2 regions of the Lelliottia nimipressuralis genome follow, and region 1 is predicted to be linked to the other one. Evidence: predicted binding sites of a transcription regulator. Region 1 holds the regulator's gene; the other holds the start of a gene.
What was found. Region 1 encodes LexA, which represses DNA repair genes until DNA is damaged. Its sites were predicted from a motif close to TNCTGTATGTACATACAGNA; they were not measured.
Positions count from the first base shown of each region.

Region 2: umuD (translesion error-prone DNA polymerase V autoproteolytic subunit) is a predicted target of LexA. The motif match lies at 4,267-4,286, and genes of this name have one in related genera.

Region 1 is NZ_CP167172.1:273,760-282,778, forward strand. It holds gene plsB (glycerol-3-phosphate 1-O-acyltransferase PlsB) at 1-1,290, opposite strand, end outside; gene ACB496_RS01265 (diacylglycerol kinase) at 1,445-1,813, shown strand; gene lexA (transcriptional repressor LexA) at 1,923-2,531, shown strand; gene dinF (MATE family efflux transporter DinF) at 2,599-3,921, shown strand; gene ACB496_RS01280 (CsbD family protein) at 4,063-4,272, shown strand; gene zur (zinc uptake transcriptional repressor Zur) at 4,341-4,856, opposite strand; gene ACB496_RS01290 (cupin domain-containing protein) at 4,973-5,461, shown strand; gene traF (conjugal transfer protein TraF) at 5,684-6,943, shown strand; gene dusA (tRNA dihydrouridine(20/20a) synthase DusA) at 7,025-8,020, shown strand; gene pspG (envelope stress response protein PspG) at 8,159-8,401, shown strand; gene ACB496_RS01310 (quinone oxidoreductase) at 8,579-9,019, opposite strand, start outside.
Region 2 is NZ_CP167172.1:2,037,993-2,047,011, forward strand. It holds gene tcp (methyl-accepting chemotaxis citrate transducer) at 1-1,153, opposite strand, end outside; gene ACB496_RS09580 (aldo/keto reductase family oxidoreductase) at 1,261-2,127, shown strand; gene ACB496_RS09585 (hypothetical protein) at 2,161-2,304, opposite strand; gene ACB496_RS09590 (hypothetical protein) at 3,052-3,894, shown strand; gene ACB496_RS09595 (putative quinol monooxygenase) at 3,884-4,180, opposite strand; gene umuD (translesion error-prone DNA polymerase V autoproteolytic subunit) at 4,305-4,739, shown strand; gene umuC (translesion error-prone DNA polymerase V subunit UmuC) at 4,723-5,985, shown strand; gene ACB496_RS09610 (zinc-dependent alcohol dehydrogenase family protein) at 6,047-6,979, shown strand; gene ACB496_RS09615 (AI-2E family transporter) at 6,966-8,000, opposite strand; gene mdtJ (multidrug/spermidine efflux SMR transporter subunit MdtJ) at 8,431-8,793, shown strand; gene mdtI (multidrug/spermidine efflux SMR transporter subunit MdtI) at 8,780-9,019, shown strand, end outside.

The sequences.
Region 1 (9,019 bases):
CATGACGTGCTCGTAACCGATGTAAATCGGCACAAGCGTAATCGGACGCGTACCGCCGCGCAGCATCGCCTGAATGGTCATCGACAGAGTACCGGTTTTCGGGTCCAGAAGACGGCCCGTACGGGAACGCCCCCCTTCGACGAAATACTCTACGGAATAGCCACGGCTAAACAGCTCGCCCAGATATTCGCGGAACACCGTGGAGTAGAGCTTATTGCCTTTGAAGGTACGACGAATAAAGAACGCACCCAGACGGCGGAAAATCGGGCCGGCTGGCCAGAAATTCAGGTTGATACCTGCCGCGATGTGCGGTGGTACCAGCCCCTGGTGATACAGCACATAAGACAGCAGCAGGTAGTCCATGTGGCTGCGGTGGCAAGGCACATAGACGATTTCGTGGCCGTCGTGGGCAAGCTGGCGCACGCGCTCGGCGTTATGGACGTTAATCCCCTGATACAGACGGTTCCAGGTGAAGCTCAGGATACGGTCGGAGAGGCGGATCATCTCGTAGGAGAAGTTGGCCGCAATCTCCTCCATCAGGGCGATGGCGTTTTGCTGGGCTTTCTCGTGAGAGATTTTCTTGCTGCGCGCTTCGTCTTCAACCGCGCGGGCAATGGCTTTAGATGCCAGCAATTTGTTGAACAGGTCCTGGCGTGCAGGCAGGCGCGGGCCAACGGCAGCCAGACGCTGACGGGCAAAGTGCATACGCGCGACGCGAGCCAGTTTCTGGGCGATGATTTTATCCGTCCCGTGCTCATCCGCCATGCGGCGCAGGGAGACGGAAGGGGAGAAACGTACAAAGCTGTCGCGGCCTAACCATGAGACGGCAAAGAACTTCTGGATGCCGTTCAGCATACGCAGTGGTGGGTTTTCCTCGCCTTTCTGACGACCAGGACGACGACCAAACATCACCGACACCGGCACCATCTGGACATCCAGACTTGGGTTGCTGCGGTGCAGATCGAGGTAGTCGTGGAACAGCTTGATGGACTCTTCTTTTGGCGTGTAATAGGTGAACACGCGCGGCCCGCCGTGAATAAACACGTAGCGCGGCAGCAGAGTTCCGTCGACCTCAAGGGGTTCGAGCGGATCGGGCAAGTCATGCGCCAGACATTGGGCGCGGAGCGTCAGTAAGTCTGCCTTCGAGTTGTAAGGCAAAACGTACATAATAGGGCGCGAGGTATCGAGCCCTAATTCCAGCGCAGGTTCCGCCGGGATAGACTTACTTTTTACCAGGACGCTTAATGGTAAATTAAGTAATTTGTAGTAAATTCGTGGCCAGCCGGACATAAACGATGTAAAGCCTCTGGTTAATAATGCAATTGCGGCGCAAGGATAACAGAAAGCGCGCAAAATTTCTGTTGTTACCGGTCATACTTCAGGCTGTATTGCTACGCGCTACAGCTATAGTTACTGACGCTAAATCTAAGAAAAGGTTCTTTTAATGGCCAATAATACCACTGGGTTAACCCGAATCATCAAAGCTGCCGGATATTCATGGAAAGGTTTCCGCGCCGCATGGATCAATGAGGCCGCTTTCCGCCAGGAAGGGGTTGCTGCGGTTGTTGCGGTGATCATCGCCTGTTTTCTGGATGTCGACCCGATAACCCGCGTATTGCTCATTGGTTCAGTCCTTCTGGTGATGATAGTGGAAATTCTCAACAGCGCTATTGAAGCGGTGGTGGATCGCATCGGTTCTGATTTCCATGAGCTGTCGGGCCGTGCGAAGGACATGGGTTCTGCCGCTGTGCTGCTGGCGATTATCATCGCAGCCATCACCTGGGGCACGCTTCTTTGGTCACATTTTCGATAAGGCTTCAGGAATCCAATAAGTCTCTGGTTTTTTGTGCAGTTTTTGATTCCAAAATCACCTTTGACTGTATATACTCACAGCATAACTGTATATACACCCAGGGGGCGGAATGAAAGCGTTAACGGCCAGACAGCAAGAGGTGTTTGATCTCATTCGAGATCATATCAGCCAGACGGGAATGCCACCGACGCGTGCGGAAATCGCGCAGCGCCTGGGCTTCCGTTCTCCAAATGCCGCTGAAGAGCATCTCAAAGCGCTGGCGCGTAAAGGCGTTCTTGAGATTGTCTCTGGTGCGTCACGCGGAATTCGCCTGCTGGTGGAAGAAGAAGAAGGTCTGCCACTTGTGGGGCGCGTCGCGGCGGGTGAGCCTTTGCTGGCACAGCAACATATTGAAGGTCACTATCAGGTCGATCCGGCTATGTTCAAGCCAAGTGCCGATTTCCTGCTGCGCGTCAGTGGGATGTCCATGAAAGACATTGGTATTCTGGACGGCGATCTGCTGGCGGTTCATAAAACGCAGGATGTGCGTAACGGGCAGGTTGTGGTTGCGCGTATCGACGACGAAGTGACCGTTAAGCGCCTGAAAAAACAGGGCAACACGGTTCAGCTGTTGCCAGAAAACAGCGAGTTTTCCCCGATTGTGGTGGATCTCCGCGAACAGGCTTTCTCTATTGAAGGTCTGGCTGTTGGTGTTATCCGCAACGGCGAATGGCTGTAATCTCTTACTGACAGGCTGTGGTCGCACCGCAGCCTGACTGTCTACTCTCAATTCCCGGTACTTTCTCATGTCTCTGCTGACAACCTCAGACAAGGCATTGTGGCGTCTTGCGCTGCCGATGATTTTCTCCAATATCACCGTTCCCCTGTTAGGGCTGGTGGATACGGCGGTGATTGGTCATCTGGATTCCCCTGTTTACCTCGGCGGCGTGGCCATTGGCGCGACGGCGACCAGTTTCCTCTTCATGCTGCTGCTCTTTTTACGCATGAGCACCACCGGGCTGACTGCCCAGGCGTTTGGTGCCAAAGATCCCGTTCGACTCGCCCGTGCGCTGGTGCAGCCGCTGATCCTCGCCCTTGGCGCAGGGCTGCTGATTGTTTTGCTGCGCACGCCGCTCATCGATCTGGCTCTGCATGTCGTGGGCGGTAGTGAAGCGGTGCTGGAACAGGCGCGGCGCTTCCTTGAAATCCGCTGGCTCAGCGCACCGGCATCGCTGGCAAATCTGGTTCTGCTTGGCTGGTTGCTGGGCGTGCAGTACGCGCGTGCGCCGGTGATCCTGCTGGTGGTGGGCAATTTACTCAATATCGTGCTCGATCTGTGGCTGGTGATGGGTCTGCACATGAACGTGCAGGGGGCGGCGCTGGCAACGGTGGTCGCCGAGTACGGCACTTTCTTCATTGGCCTATGGATGGTGAAACGCGTGCTGGCCATGCGGGGAATATCATTCGCGATGCTCAAAACAGCGTGGCACGGCAACATCCGTAAACTGCTGGCGCTTAATCGCGACATCATGCTTCGCTCGCTGCTGCTGCAACTTTGCTTTGGCGCCTTAACGGTGTTTGGCGCGCGCCTGGGGCCAGAGATCGTGGCCGTAAACGCGGTGCTGATGACTTTGCTGACGTTCACCGCCTATGCACTTGACGGTTTTGCCTATGCGGTGGAAGCCCATTCGGGCCAGGCCTATGGCGCTCGCGAGGCGGGGCAGTTGCAGGAGGTCTGGCGCGCGGCCTGTCGCCAGTCAGGGCTGGTGGCGCTGGTCTTCGCACTGATCTATGCCTTATTTGGCGGGCAGATTGTGGCGCTATTGACCTCGCTGCCTGAACTGAGAGAACTGGCTAATCACTACATCATCTGGCAGGTCGTGTTACCGGTGGTGGGGGTGTGGTGCTATCTGCTGGACGGTATGTTTATCGGCGCAACGCGCGGGGCGGAAATGCGCAACAGCATGGCAGTCGCGGCGGCCGGTTTCGCCCTGACGCTCTTCACGCTGCCCTGGCTCGGCAACCACGGTTTATGGCTGGCGCTGGCGGTGTTCCTCGCCCTGCGCGGCCTGTCATTAGCGCTGATTTGGCGGCGCCACTGGCGCAATAACAGCTGGTTTAGCGGATAGCGTGATTTGACGAAACGGTTAAAGATTCTGAATCTCAACACGCATGCCGAATCCTTATCTACAATTATTATCACGTCCAGCAGAAATGAACGTAACGGACGACTCGAATTTACGTGATAACCGAACGATGAGGAATTGATTATGAATAAAGACGAAATCGGCGGTAACTGGAAACAGTTCAAAGGTAAAGCGAAAGAACAATGGGGTAAACTGACCGACGATGACGTGACCGTCATTGAAGGTAAACGCGAACAGCTGGTAGGTAAGATTCAGGAACGCTACGGCTACGCGAAAGATCAGGCGGAAAAAGAGGTTGTTGACTGGGAAAAACGCAACGACTACCGCTGGTAACAGAGTTCTACCCGTTGTACACGGAAGTACAATCCCTGAGGGCGGCCTAATGGCCGCCCGCTTCGTTTTTAGCGCGGTTTTTTCTTCACCAGAATGGAGTGATCGTGCTGACATTCACCCTGATGACGACAGGCTTCCACTTCGACACAGGCTGAACACAACCCGTGTGCTTCAATCACGTTATGGCGCAGGGCAAAGCCCATTTTAGCCGCCAGCGAATGCATAATATCTTCCACACCTTCCGCCCCCTCTTCTTTGACCGCGCCGCAGCGATCGCAGATAAACATGGCAGAGGTATGTGTTGGCTGATCGAACAGATGGCACAGCACATAGCTGTTAGTCGACTCCACCTTATGCACAAAGCCTTGCTCCAGCAGGAAATCCAACGCGCGATAAACAGTGGGCGGTTTCGCCTGCGGCTCGCTTTCGCGCAGCAGATCGAGCAGATCGTAGGCGCTGATGGCACCGCGTTGCAGGCTCATCAGACGTAACACTTCAAGGCGCTGCGGGGTCAGGCGCACATTGCGTTGCGCACAGAGCTTTTCAGCTTGCGCTAACAGATCTTGCATCGTGGTCTTATCCATATCGCACCTCGAATTATGGAGTCTGGAAAACCCTCACTTTACCATGTTCTGCTGAAAACGCCGAGATCCGCCACAGTTGTGCTATACCTGACCCATCGCCACACGGGAAAAATACAATGAAAAGACCTGATTGCATCCGGCACTGGCGCGACGTCGAAGGTGCCGACGACTCCACTTATCCAGACAGCGACGAACTTTTTGCTATCGGCGCGCCGCTGGCCCGCAAACTGGGGCTTGGGCGGATCGGTATCCACCATGAACGCCTGCCGCCGGGCCGTCGCACTTCGTATCCGCATGCTGAAAGCGACGAAGAGGAGTTTATCTTTGTTATTGAAGGGTATCCCCAGGCGTGGATTAACGGGTATTTATGGAAGCTAGAGCCGGGCGACAGCGTCGGTTTTCCGGCCGGAACCGGCGTGTGCCACACCTTTATCAATAACACCGACGAAGAGGTGCGGCTGCTTGTGGTGGGCGAGGCGAACAAAAAACACAACCGCATCTATTACCCGCTCAACCCGGTCTACGCCGCCACCCGCGAGGACCGCTGGGTGGACCATCCGCCGCAATTTTTTGGCCCTCACGACGGAAAACCTGGGCGAAAATAATATCCTCTTCTATAAATATTGAGGGCCGTCACAAATTACAACAGGCCTCGCGGAAGATTTAACTTAGGGAACAGGCGTGTCTTTTTGATGTTATTCACAGCAATAGTTCGTCCCTGTATGGGTGATAACTGACAGGGGTTGTTTAATAACAGACTATAAAACGAGCATACTGTGAAAAAACATTTTAAATTTTCGGTGGTTAGCATCGCTGTCTCCCTGTTTATGGCAAACGAGGCGGGAGCAGCCAATACCTGGACAGAAGCGCGTAGCGACGCGATGGGCGGTACTGGCGTTGCATCAGGCAATTACGGTAGCGGAGCGTTTATTAACCCGGCACTGCTGGCAAAAGCAAAACCGGATGACGACATTACCGTTATTTTGCCTTCGGTCGGCGCACAGATTACTGACAAAGATAATCTGCAGGATCAGATCGACGATATCAGCGATAAAGTCGATTACTACGACGATGTGGTTAACAGCCTGACAGCGGCTGAGATCATCGCCAATCCTTTGGGATCCGTTAACCAGTTTCAGAGTGCCGCGAAAGATCTCGCTGACGAGCTGGACGATCTGAAAGGTAAAACCGCTCGCGCCACCGCCGGTGCCGGGATTGCGGTCAGCATTCCAAATAACGTGCTTGCGGTCGCCTTTGTGGCGAAAGGCAACGCTCACGCGCGCGTAAGCTCCTCTATCGACCAGCAGGATATCGATTATCTGCGCAGCATCCAGAACAGTAAACTGGTGGCGGGCAGCGTCGCGCTTGATGCCGCTCTTAACGGTTCGGATGAGATCACCAAAAATCTCAACTCCACGGCCTCAGGCCGGGCGGCGATTGTCTCTGACTATGGCGTCGCGGTGGCCCGTCAGTTTGATATTGGCGATGTGCCGGTCTCGGTCGGTATTACGCCAAAACTGCAAAAAACCTGGCTCTACAACTACACCACCTCCATTTACACCTACGACAGCAGCGACTGGAACAGCAGCCGCTATCGCACGGACGATACTGGCTTTAACGTGGATGCCGGTGTGGCTGCCGATTTTGGCGAGAACTGGACGGTGGGCTTGAGCGGGCAGAACCTGATGTCGCGGGATATCGATACCAAAGATATCCGTATCCGTAATGGCCGCACGGGTGACGTGGTGAGCTACAAAGATACCTACCAGATCCGTCCGCTGGTGACTGCGGGCGTGGCCTGGCATAACGATCTGGTAACCCTGACCGCCGATGGCGATCTGACCGAAACCAAAGGCTTCAAGAGCGAAGATAACTCTCAGTACGTCGGCGTCGGCGCCGAGGTCACTCCGCTCAGCTGGCTGGCGGTGCGCGCCGGTTATCGCGCGGACGTGAAGGACAACGACAGCAACGTCTTCACCGGCGGTGTTGGCTTTGCGCCGTTCAACGCGGTCCATGTGGATCTGATGGGTCTGTACGGCGAGGACAAAACCTGGGGGGCAGGCGCGCAGCTGAGCGTCACCTTCTAAGACGACCGGAGGCCATGCGCCTCCGGCTTTTCTTTGTGCTATAGTAGCGCCCCTTTTCCACCACATGCTTAAAACTTCGCCATGCCGTCAGAACTACAGTCCGATTTCCCTGCACACCGTTTTTCCATCGCGCCGATGCTCGACTGGACCGACAGACACTGCCGCTATTTCTTGCGTCAGCTCTCTCGCCACACGCTGCTGTACACCGAAATGGTCACCACCGGGGCGATCATTCACGGAAAGGGCGACTATCTGGCCTACAGCGAAGAAGAGCATCCGGTTGCGTTGCAGCTTGGTGGCAGCGATCCGGCGGCGCTGGCGCATTGTGCGAAACTGGCGCAAGAGCGTGGGTACGACGAAATTAACCTCAACGTCGGCTGCCCGTCCGATCGCGTGCAGAACGGCATGTTCGGCGCGTGCCTGATGGGGAATGCCCAACTGGTGGCGGATTGCGTCAAAGCGATGCGCGATGTGGTGTCGATTCCGGTGACGGTCAAAACCCGTATCGGCATCGACGATCAGGACAGCTACGAATTCCTGTGCGATTTCATCGACACTGTATCCGGGAAGGGCGAGTGCGAGATGTTTATTATCCACGCGCGTAAAGCCTGGTTATCCGGTCTCAGTCCAAAAGAGAACCGTGAAATTCCGCCGCTGGACTACCCGCGCGTGTATCAGCTGAAGCGTGATTTCCCGCATCTGACAATGTCGATTAACGGCGGTATCAAGTCTCTCGACGAAGCCAAAGCCCATTTAGAACATATGGATGGCGTCATGGTAGGCCGCGAGGCGTATCAAAATCCGGGTATTCTGGCCTCGGTGGATCGCGAGATCTTTGGCATTGAGCGCGCCGATAGCGATCCGGTGGCCGTGGTGCGTGCCATGTACCCGTACATCGAACGTGAGCTGAGCAATGGCACCTATCTGGGCCACGTAACGCGTCATATGCTCGGGTTGTTCCAGGGCATTCCAGGGGCGCGTCAGTGGCGTCGCTACCTGAGTGAAAATGCGCATAAAGCCGGGGCGGATATTGAAGTCCTGGAGCAGGCCCTGCGTCTGGTCGCTGACAAGCGATAATTTTCACTAAAAGTTCGTCAAATTCACCACGCCCTGCGAATGTTCGCGGGGCGTTTTGTTTAGAATTCAATAAGTTAAATTTGGCACGTTTCTTGTAATAGTCACTACATCTTTATGGTATTGACGTGGGAGAGAGCCATGCTGGAATTGCTGTTTGTGATTGGATTTTTTGTCATGCTGATGGCGACCGGAATTTCGCTGCTTGGCATTCTGGCGGCACTGGTTGTGGCGACTGTGGTGATGTTTATCGGTGGGCTGTTTGCACTGATGCTAAAACTGCTGCCGTGGTTGCTGTTGGCGGTCGCCGTGGTGTGGGTAATTCGGGCGATAAAAGCGCCAAAAGTCCCACAGTATCAGCGCAATAACCGCTTTCGTTACTAAGGTATTGAGGTCTTCGTCACATACCTGCAACTTTTCCGGCAGGGATGCTTAGAACAGAATAGGATTTACTTATCGAATCTGTCACTATTGCTGCCGTTAAAGAATTCATCGAGCTGTACCCTACATACAGCCGAACTAAAAAAAGAAAGGGCTTCCTACGGGAAGCCCTAATTCTTTTTAAGGGATCAGCAAACTCGATCCCTGCGTCACACGACTCTCCAGCACCTCATGTGCGCGCTGTGCATCGCTCAGCGGATATTTCTGCGCCTCAGCCACGTCCACTTTAATCACGCCGCTGGCGATCAGCGAAAATAGCTCATTGCTGGCTTCTGTCAGTTCGTCACGGGTGGTGATGTAGCCTTGCAGGGAAGGGCGCGTCACGTACAGCGAGCCTTTCTGATTCAGAATACCCAGATTCACCCCAGTAACCGCGCCCGAGGCGTTGCCGAAGCTCACCATCAAACCCCGGCGCTGCAGGCAGTCCAGCGACGCTTCCCAGGTGTCTTTCCCCACCGAGTCATACACCACGCGCAGTTTCTTGCCGCCGGTGATCTCTTTCACCCGCTCGGCGATGCTCTCTTCGCGATAGTTAATCACCTGCCACGCGCCAGCCTGTAA
Region 2 (9,019 bases), 1.8 Mb from region 1:
CCACCGCGGCGTTTAGCGCCAGAATATTCGTCTGGAAGGCGATGCTGTCGATCACGCTGGTAATGTGCGCAATTTGCTGGGAGCTGTCGGCAATTTCGGTCATCGTGCGGATTACGTTATCCACCACACGCCCGCCGCGATCCGCCGTTTCCGATGCGTTTTTCGCGAGCAGCGTTGCCTGCCGCGCGTTGTCTGAGTTCTGTTTTACCGTGGCCGTCAGCTCTTCCATGCTGGCCGCCGTCTCTTCCAGCGAAGAGGCCTGCTGCTCGGTACGGGCCGAGAGATCATTGCTGCCCGCGGCGATTTCGCCCGCGCCGGTGTAGATAGAATCGGTACTGCCGCGCACCGCGCTGACGGTCGTGACCAGCGACGTCTGCATCTCATGAAGCCCGGCCGCCAGCTGGCCCATCTCGTTACGGCTGTCGATGGAAATAGCTTGTGTTAAATCGCCGCTGGCGATGGTGCGAATATGATTCATCACGCTGCGCAGAGGTTTCAGCAGCAGGTGCTGCAATCCTTGCCAGAACACAATCAGTACCGCTACCACCACCAGGAAAATGGTGCCCAGCGTCCACTGCATATGGGTAAAACTGTTCTGGTTCTCTTTAGCCGCCGCTTTCAAGAGGGTGTTGTTTTCCGCCCGCCATTGGGTGTAGACGGCTTCCATCCCATCCTGCGCCTGCTGCGCGTCGAGATCGCCATACGCCTGATAGTTATCCGCGCGCAGATACTCAATCGACAGGCGCATCACCTCATGCATTTGGGTGTACGCTTTTTGCATTTCAGCCGTGAGTTCCGGGCGCTGGCCCTTCACCGGAGGCATGGCCTGCCAGGCGCTGTAGTAGTTTTCCGCTTTGGTCAGGGAATCGCTGGCGTTACCGAGCAGCTTATTGATCGCCGCCAGAGAGGCCGGGTCGCGCTGATTTTTGAGGTAACGAATGGCGACGCGTGTCACCGTGACGCGAGTTTTGACCAGCGTGTTGACGCTGTCGCTCAGGCTCTCCTGCTGCGCATTCAGGTTGCCTGAGTTCTGGAAGTTATGACGGTCATTGCTGACAGCGGAATAAAACAATCCCCCCGTGACGACTTGCAACAGGCAGAATATAGTGAGAGCAAAGACAATCCCGGTAATAACGTGCAGATTTTTCAGCATGACGGAAGCCCATTTGATGTGCAGAAGTTGCATCATTGTTATCGACGTAGTGGGGCTAAACTTTAATTTTACTACTGCTTAATTGGCAGTCAGACAGGTAGACGCATATGACCCGTATTGAGAAAAGTGGCAGTTATACGTTAGGGACTCGCGCGGTTAACCGACTCGGCTATGGCGCGATGCAACTTGCTGGTCCCGGTGTATTTGGTCCGCCAAAAGACAAAGCGGCTGCGCTGGCAGTGCTGCGCGAAGCGGTGGCGGCAGGGGTGAATCATATTGATACCAGTGATTTCTACGGCCCGCATGTGACCAATCAGCTGATTCGGGAAGCACTGCACCCGTACCGTGACGATCTGACGCTGGTAACGAAAATTGGTGCCCGTCGCGGAACTGACGCCTCCTGGCTGCCGGCCTTTTCGGCGCAGGAGCTGACGCAGGCGGTGCATGATAACCTGCGAAACCTGCAGCTGGACGTGCTGGATGTGGTGAATTTACGCATCATGTTTAGCGCTCACGGCCCTGCAGAGGGATCGATCGAAGAACCTTTAACTACGCTGGTGGAATTACAGCGTCAGGGGCTGGTACGACACATTGGGCTGAGCAATGTTACTGCCACGCAAATTGCGCAGGCGCAGAGCATCACGCCGATTGTCTGCGTGCAGAATCTCTACAACATCGTTAATCGTCGCGACGATGCGCTGATCGATGAGCTGGCGGAGCAGGGGATTGCCTATGTGCCGTTCTTCCCGCTGGGGGGATTCACGCCGCTGCAATCGTCCGGCCTTCAAGTGGTTGCTGATTCACTGGGTGCCACGCCAATGCAGGTTGCACTGGCATGGCTGCTGAAACGCTCGCCGAATATCCTGCTGATTCCTGGCACTTCGTCGGTGGCACATCTGCGCGAAAACCTGGCGGCTGGCGATCTGGTGCTGCCGGATGACGCCCTGGCTGCTCTGGACGCGCTGGCGGAATAACCCGTCTGTCCAGGTAAACAGGCGGCCACGCCTTTATTCCGTGGCCGCTTCCGTCATTCGGCTTCTTCTGTGCAGCTCTAGCGCCTCAGCGATAATTTCCTGCTTACTCAGCCGCGTTTCATACGCCGTGGCTCTGACATATTCGACCAGCGTGGATTCAATCCTCGCGCTCAACATTTTTAAGTTAGCATCCTTTGCTGTACCGCGTGCTACACGCTTGTCCGGGTAATCTCGGCTTGGCATTGCTCAAGTCCTCCAAACGTTGTCTTGTTAATTCGTGCTGTGAAATATGCGTGGAGAGTGATTACAAGTCAACTTTCTGAAACTGCGGTTTAATTTGTATTAAATCCGTTAAAAACGCGCCTGGTTTTTGTGCCGATTTTCATTTGAAAGGGGAAAGGCTTGAGTATGGAAAGTGTGTAAAACAGCGGAAAATAATCATCCGGTTTTGCATAGTGTGTAAACGCTTCCATTATCGGGATGAGATCCTGCATGAGAGCTTCTGGCTTAATCATAAATCTGCTCAATGAATTACAGGGATGTAAACAATTAAACATCACCTCAACGTGGGATCTTTACCTATGCAATAAAATGCTTTTTTATGCACTTAAAATTCGGAAAGTCCCATTTTTCGCCGATAGTGCGCCAGAGAGAGGGCGCGAAAGATGTAACATTTCTGCAAAGAACGATTGCAAGAGCAGGCGTAAAAACAGCATAAAATTCTGAAAAAGTTTTATTTTAGTGAGTTTGTAGTGTCTATTTTTTATGTGAAGTGATGATTTTTATTTTTTTTAGTGTGCTATGTTTTATGTTGTAGTGTGCGTTAAGTGTATATTGTGTCTGCAAAGGGATACTGGCAATTAACAACCCTAATATTAATCTGTGTTATCCTTTGCGGATTGGCGCTATCAGGAAGTCATCGGCATGTATCACCTTTTCTTGGAATTCGATAATCTTGAACCCGGCGTGAAGTCTGTCGAAGATCTGAAGTATGTCATCCGTGATGATAAGCACACCGCCTTTGTGATGAGTGCGGTGGTGGCCAGATTTATCAAAGATGCGTTGATCATGAACCACACTATTATCAGTCTGAAGAACTGCCGTTTCGCCTTTGCGAACGGGGCTGAGTTCGTCGAATTTGACAGCAAAGGTCGGTCAAGGCGCTTCACCGACACACCGGACTGGTTCATTACACCTGGCGCGTTTGCGCGCTCCCAGTGGCTGGTGAACCATGAGCTTCACGATCTGATGACGCCGCAGTTTATCTCTACGTTTCTGGAAATGTTCTCCGATGTGAAAAAACGTCGGGAGCACTGCAATCTGCTGTTTGATTTGCAACTCGAAGAAAGCCCTCAACGCGGGAGAAGCGGTGCGAAAGTGGCCAGCAAAACCCGTGGCTCCACGAAACAGAAGATTTCTGATTTAAGCTCGTTTGAATTATTCAGCCAGTTCTTTAACCGCCTCAAAACAGCCGTCGAGGCCAACCAGTTTCCCACGGTGCAGGTGCTGACGGGCATCGACGACGTCGCCAAAGTGCCCGCCACGCTGAAGAGCGCCGTGCGCACCTGGTTTAAAGCGATTTCGTCCGAGCTGCCGCCCAACAGCAAAAGAGTGGGGGCCGGTAACCCCGAGCTGTTTTGCGCGCCGGTTCGCGCTCAAATCCAGCACATCGAAGCCTACGGCGTTGAGCGTTATTACAAGAAGCTGTCGAAGGCGATTGCCGAAGGCGGCGAGCGGTATATCGCTGATTTCACGTTTAAACTGTAGGGCTGAAACCGCCCATCAGAATAAAGGTTGGCGCTTTTCGCTGGTGCTGGTTAATCATCGGCACCAGCCGTCTGAAGTGTTCGCTCGCGCAATGCGCATCCAGCGCGGCGCGATCCGGCCACTCTTCGATAAAAACAAAATGCCCGGCATCTTTCTCGTCCACATATAAATCGTAGGCAATGCACAGCGGCTCCCGTTTGGTGGCCTCCACCAGCGCGCGGTAGAGCGGGAGTACGGTCTCAATGGCTTCCGGTTTAATAAAATCTTCCGCGATGACTTTCAGCATGATCTCTCCTTTTTAAATTCCGTGTGACTTCAACGGCTTCATTTTCGCGGGCCAGAATCGACTTGATCTGATTGCTAAATGCATAATACTGTATTTATATACAGTTATTATCGGGTTGGCTATCATGAATCCTGTTTTTTCATGTGAACATAAAGAAATCATCGAATTACCGCTTTTCCTGGAGCGCGTCCCGTGCGGGTTTCCCAGTCCGGCGCAGGATTATGTCGAAGATCGTCTCGATCTGAACAAACTGCTCATCGCACATCCCAGTGCGACCTATTTTGTGAAAGTGAGCGGGGATTCCATGATCGGCGCAGGGATTGGCGACGGGGATCTGCTGGTGATCGACCGATCGTTAACGGCGGAACATGGCGATATTGTGGTGGCGGCGATTGCGGGAGAGTTCACCGTGAAAGAGCTGCGCACCCGCCCGTACCTCCATCTGCTGCCGCACAACAAGCACTATTCTCCCATCGTTTTCCAGTCAGAGGACGAGCTGCAGCTCTTTGGCGTGGTAACGCACACCGTGAAATCGCACAAACATGTTCGCGCTCGTTGACGTCAACAGCTTCTACACCTCCTGTGAGACGGTGTTTCGCCCCGATCTGCAGGGCAAACCGGTGGTGGTGGTGTCCAACAACGACGGATGCATTATTTCCCGCTCGGCAGAAGCCAAAAAGCTCGGCATCAAGATGGGTGCGCCTTACTTCAAGATCAAAGACGAACTGCGGCGGCAAAAAGTGGCGGTGTTTAGCTCCAACTACGCCCTGTATGCAGACCTGAGCCATCGCGTGATGACGATCCTGGCGGAGATGGCGCCTGCGATTGAAGTGTATTCCATCGATGAGGCCTTTATTAATGTCTCCGGCGTGGCGAACTGCATCGCGCTTGAGACATTTGGCCGTCAGATCCGCGAGCAGATCCTGAAAAATACCGGGCTGACCGTTGGCGTCGGTATCGCGCCGACCAAAACCCTCGCCAAGCTGGCCAACTTTGCGGCCAAAACCTGGCGTAAGACCGATGGCGTGGTGGATCTGTCCGATCCGGATCGTCAGCAAAAGCTGCTCGCGCTGGTGCCGGTGGGCGAAGTGTGGGGCGTGGGGCGGCGCATCGGCAAAAAACTCAATCAGATGGGCATTGAAAACGCGCTGCAGCTGGCGGAGTGCTCAACCTGGGTGATCCGTAAACATTTCAATGTGGTACTGGAGCGCACGGTGCGTGAGTTGCGCGGCGAGCCTTGTCTGGAGATCGATGAATTCGCGCCAGCGAAACAGCAGATCATCTGTAGCCGCTCCTTTGGGCACCGCATTACGGAGTACCGCGAGATGCAGCAGGCGGTGTGCGCTTACGCGGAACGTGCCGCCGAGAAGCTGCGGGCAGAAAAGCAGTTCTGCTGCGTGATCAGCGTGTTTATGCGCACCAGCCCGCACGCGGAAAATGAAGTGTTTTATGGCCCTCAGGCCAGCGGTCGTCTGGCGATCCCGTCGAACGACACGCGCGATATCATCCGCGTCGCCAGCCATGCGCTGGAGCGGATCTGGCAGGACGGTTTTCGCTATATGAAAGCGGGGGTGATGCTGAGCGATTTTTTCAGCCAGGGGGTCGCGCAGCTGAATTTGTTTGATGAATACCAGCCGCGAAACAACAGCCAGGCGTTGATGCAGACTATCGATCGGCTCAATCTCTCCGGGCGTGGAACGGTCTGGTTTGCCGGTCAGGGCAGCCAGAAAAGCTGGGCGATGAAACGCGAAATGCTGTCGCCGGGGTATACGACACGCTACGCCGATTTGCCTGTGGCAAAATAGTCGTTTCCCTCGTCGCGCGAGACAGTAAACTCGTGCGGTTTAACTCTGCTTGGGGCCGCTGATGAACAACGTTGCGCTAATGTACCGCCGTTTTGGTGAGTCGGAATCGGTGCTGCACCTGGAATCCTCCGTCTGCGGGCCGCTGGCTCCCGGCCAGTTACGGGTGCAGATGCTGTTCGCGCCGGTCAACGCCTCGGATCTGATCCCCATTACCGGGGCTTATCGCCATCGCACGCCGCTGCCTGCCATTGCAGGTTACGAGGGGGTTGGGGTGGTGATTGACGGGCCGCCCGGCTGGACCGGTAAACGGGTGCTGCCGCTGCGCGGACAGGGAACCTGGCAGCAGGTGGTGGATTGCCCGGCGGATCTGGCGGTTCCTGTGCCCGACTTTATCGATTCCGTGCTTGCCGCGCGCGCGTACATCAATCCGCTGGCCGCGCAGCTGATGTTAAAACACTCTCCGCCACGGGGAAAACGCGTGCTGTTGACGGCCGCCGGATCGGACTGTGCGCTCCTGCTGGGACAGTGGGCGCTTCAGGCGGGGGCCGAATCCGTGTACGGCATTCATCGTTCAGTGGTTCACGCCGACCGGCTGGTGGCGCGGGGGATCACGCCAATATCGCACCACGACACGGCGGCGATTCACGCCATCGCCAATGAGACGGATATTGTCTACGACGCCACGGGTGGCGAGGTGGCCGAGCAGATCCTGAATACGCTGCCTGCGGCAGGCGTGTTTGTCAGCTACGGTCTGCTGTCCGGGAAGCTGTTCCGGCAACAGCCGCAGGTGCGCTGGTTTCATATCCGTAATTACCTGGCGGGAATGAGCGTGGCCGAGTGGCAGGGGGAGTTTCGTGAAATCTGGCCGAAACTGCAGGCCAGCCACGGCGGCGACGCCACGCTGTTTTCCCTTACAGCGTGGCGTCCGGCGCTGGCGTGTTACCGCGAGGCGGGCAGGATCGCGAAGCCGGTGTTTGCGATCAGCGATGGCTGACGTCGCTCAGCAAAACGGCAATACTCTGACCGCCCACCGTCTGCTCGAGGGCAATCTTCACGATAATGGTCAGCGGCACGGAGAGCAGCATCCCGACCGGGCCGAGCAGCCAGCCCCAGAAGATCAACGATAAAAAGACCACCAGCGTGGACAGCCCCAGCCCACGCCCCATCATGCGCGGTTCGAGAATATTGCCGAACACCAGATTTATCACCAGATATCCCGCCAGCACGATCAGGGCATCGTACAGTCCGCTAAACACCAGCACCTGAGCGATAGGGGGGATGGCGGCCAGCACCGAGCCAATGTTGGGAATATAGTTGAGCGCAAAGGCCAGCAGCCCCCAGACAAACGCGAAGCGCACGTCCAGCGCGGCAAGCATGGCCCACGCCACCAGACCCGTCACAATACTGATGGCCGTTTTCAGCACCAGGTAGCGCGAAACACTGTCCAGCGCCCGCTGAATCGCCTCCATCCCCTCAACCGGGCGGGACATCATCTGCTGCAACTTCACGGGCAGCTGCGGCACTTCAATCAGCATAAACACCACCGTCAGCAGCAGCAGGAAAATCGAGGTCATCGCGCTCGAAAGCTGTGACAGCAGCGCCGTTACCAGCGTCATGGCGGCATTGGGGTCGATGTACTTCAGCAACTCTTCTACGGAGACTTCAATCCCGGCGCGCTGCAGCCAGGGTTCGAGATGCTGTAACGGCACGACCAGCGAGGAGCGGTACTGCGGCAAGGTGCGCGCCAGCTCGTTCAGGGAGGTGCCCAGATACGCCACCAGCAGCACCATGGCCAGAATAATCACCGTGATAAGTAACGTAATCGCCAGCACCCGCGGGACGCGCAGGCGCACCATGCGCTGCACCAGCGGGTTGAGGATCACGGCGATAAACAGCGCCAGAATAAAGGGCACAATGATGTCGGCGGCAAAACGTACCCCCGCAAGAATGATCACCAGCATGCCGAGCATGATGACAATTTTCAGTCCGTTCAGTGTAATGATGGGCTTAGCCATGTGAGTTCCCGCGTGACGCTTTTTATTTATAATAATGATAATAACGGCAACGCGCATTTTATATGCGAACGAAAATAAAACGGGCAGGGTAAAGAATTGAAAATGTTTTGAGTAAATCCTTAGCTTATGGTACAAATCAGGCGTGTTTAACTACCGAGGACAATTTTCATCCGCAATGACGAGAAGCAATACCGCGGATAATTGTAATATTATGGACAATCTGTTCAGGACGTACTTTTCAAAAAACACCGCTGTATTTTCCACCTCCCTCTGCCTGCTGTCCGGTGAGCAACACTGGCGCAACGCGCTATAGTCCCGTCTTCTGCCTGAGCTGACGCCATGCGTCTGGCTATCTGATTTATTTCATATTTTTGGGTTTGTCGTTTTCGACAAGCTGCAGTGATTTATATTCTCATGCAGGAGAAGTACCATGTTTTACTGGATATTGTTAGCCCTGGCCATTATCGCTGAAATTACCGGAACCTTGTCGATGAAATGGGCAAGTGTCAGCGATGGCAACACCGGATTTATTTTAATGCTGGTGATGATTTCCCTTTCGTATATTTTCCTGTCGTTCGCGGTTAAAAAGATCGCCCTCGGCGTGGCGTATGCGTTGTGGGAGGGGATCGGTATTCTGTTAATCACGCTGTTCAGCGTGATGTTATTTGATGAAACCCTGTCAACGATGAAAATTGCCGGTCTGACCACCCTGGTCGCGGGCATTGTGCTGATCAAATCGGGCACCCGCAAAGGCAAAAAACAGCCACAGGAGCCAACTCATGCAACAGTTTGAGTGGGTACATGGGGCGTGGCTGGCACTGGCGATTGTGCTGGAAATTGCCGCCAACGTATTCCTGAAATTCTCTGATGGCTTCCGCCGTAAAGTCTACGGCCTGATGTCAATCGCCGCAGTGCTGGGGGCGTTCAGCGCGCTGTCCCAGGCGGTGAAAGGGATCGATCTTTCCGTGGCCTATGCCCTGTGGGGCGGTTTCGGTATCGCCGCAACGCTGGCGGCGGGC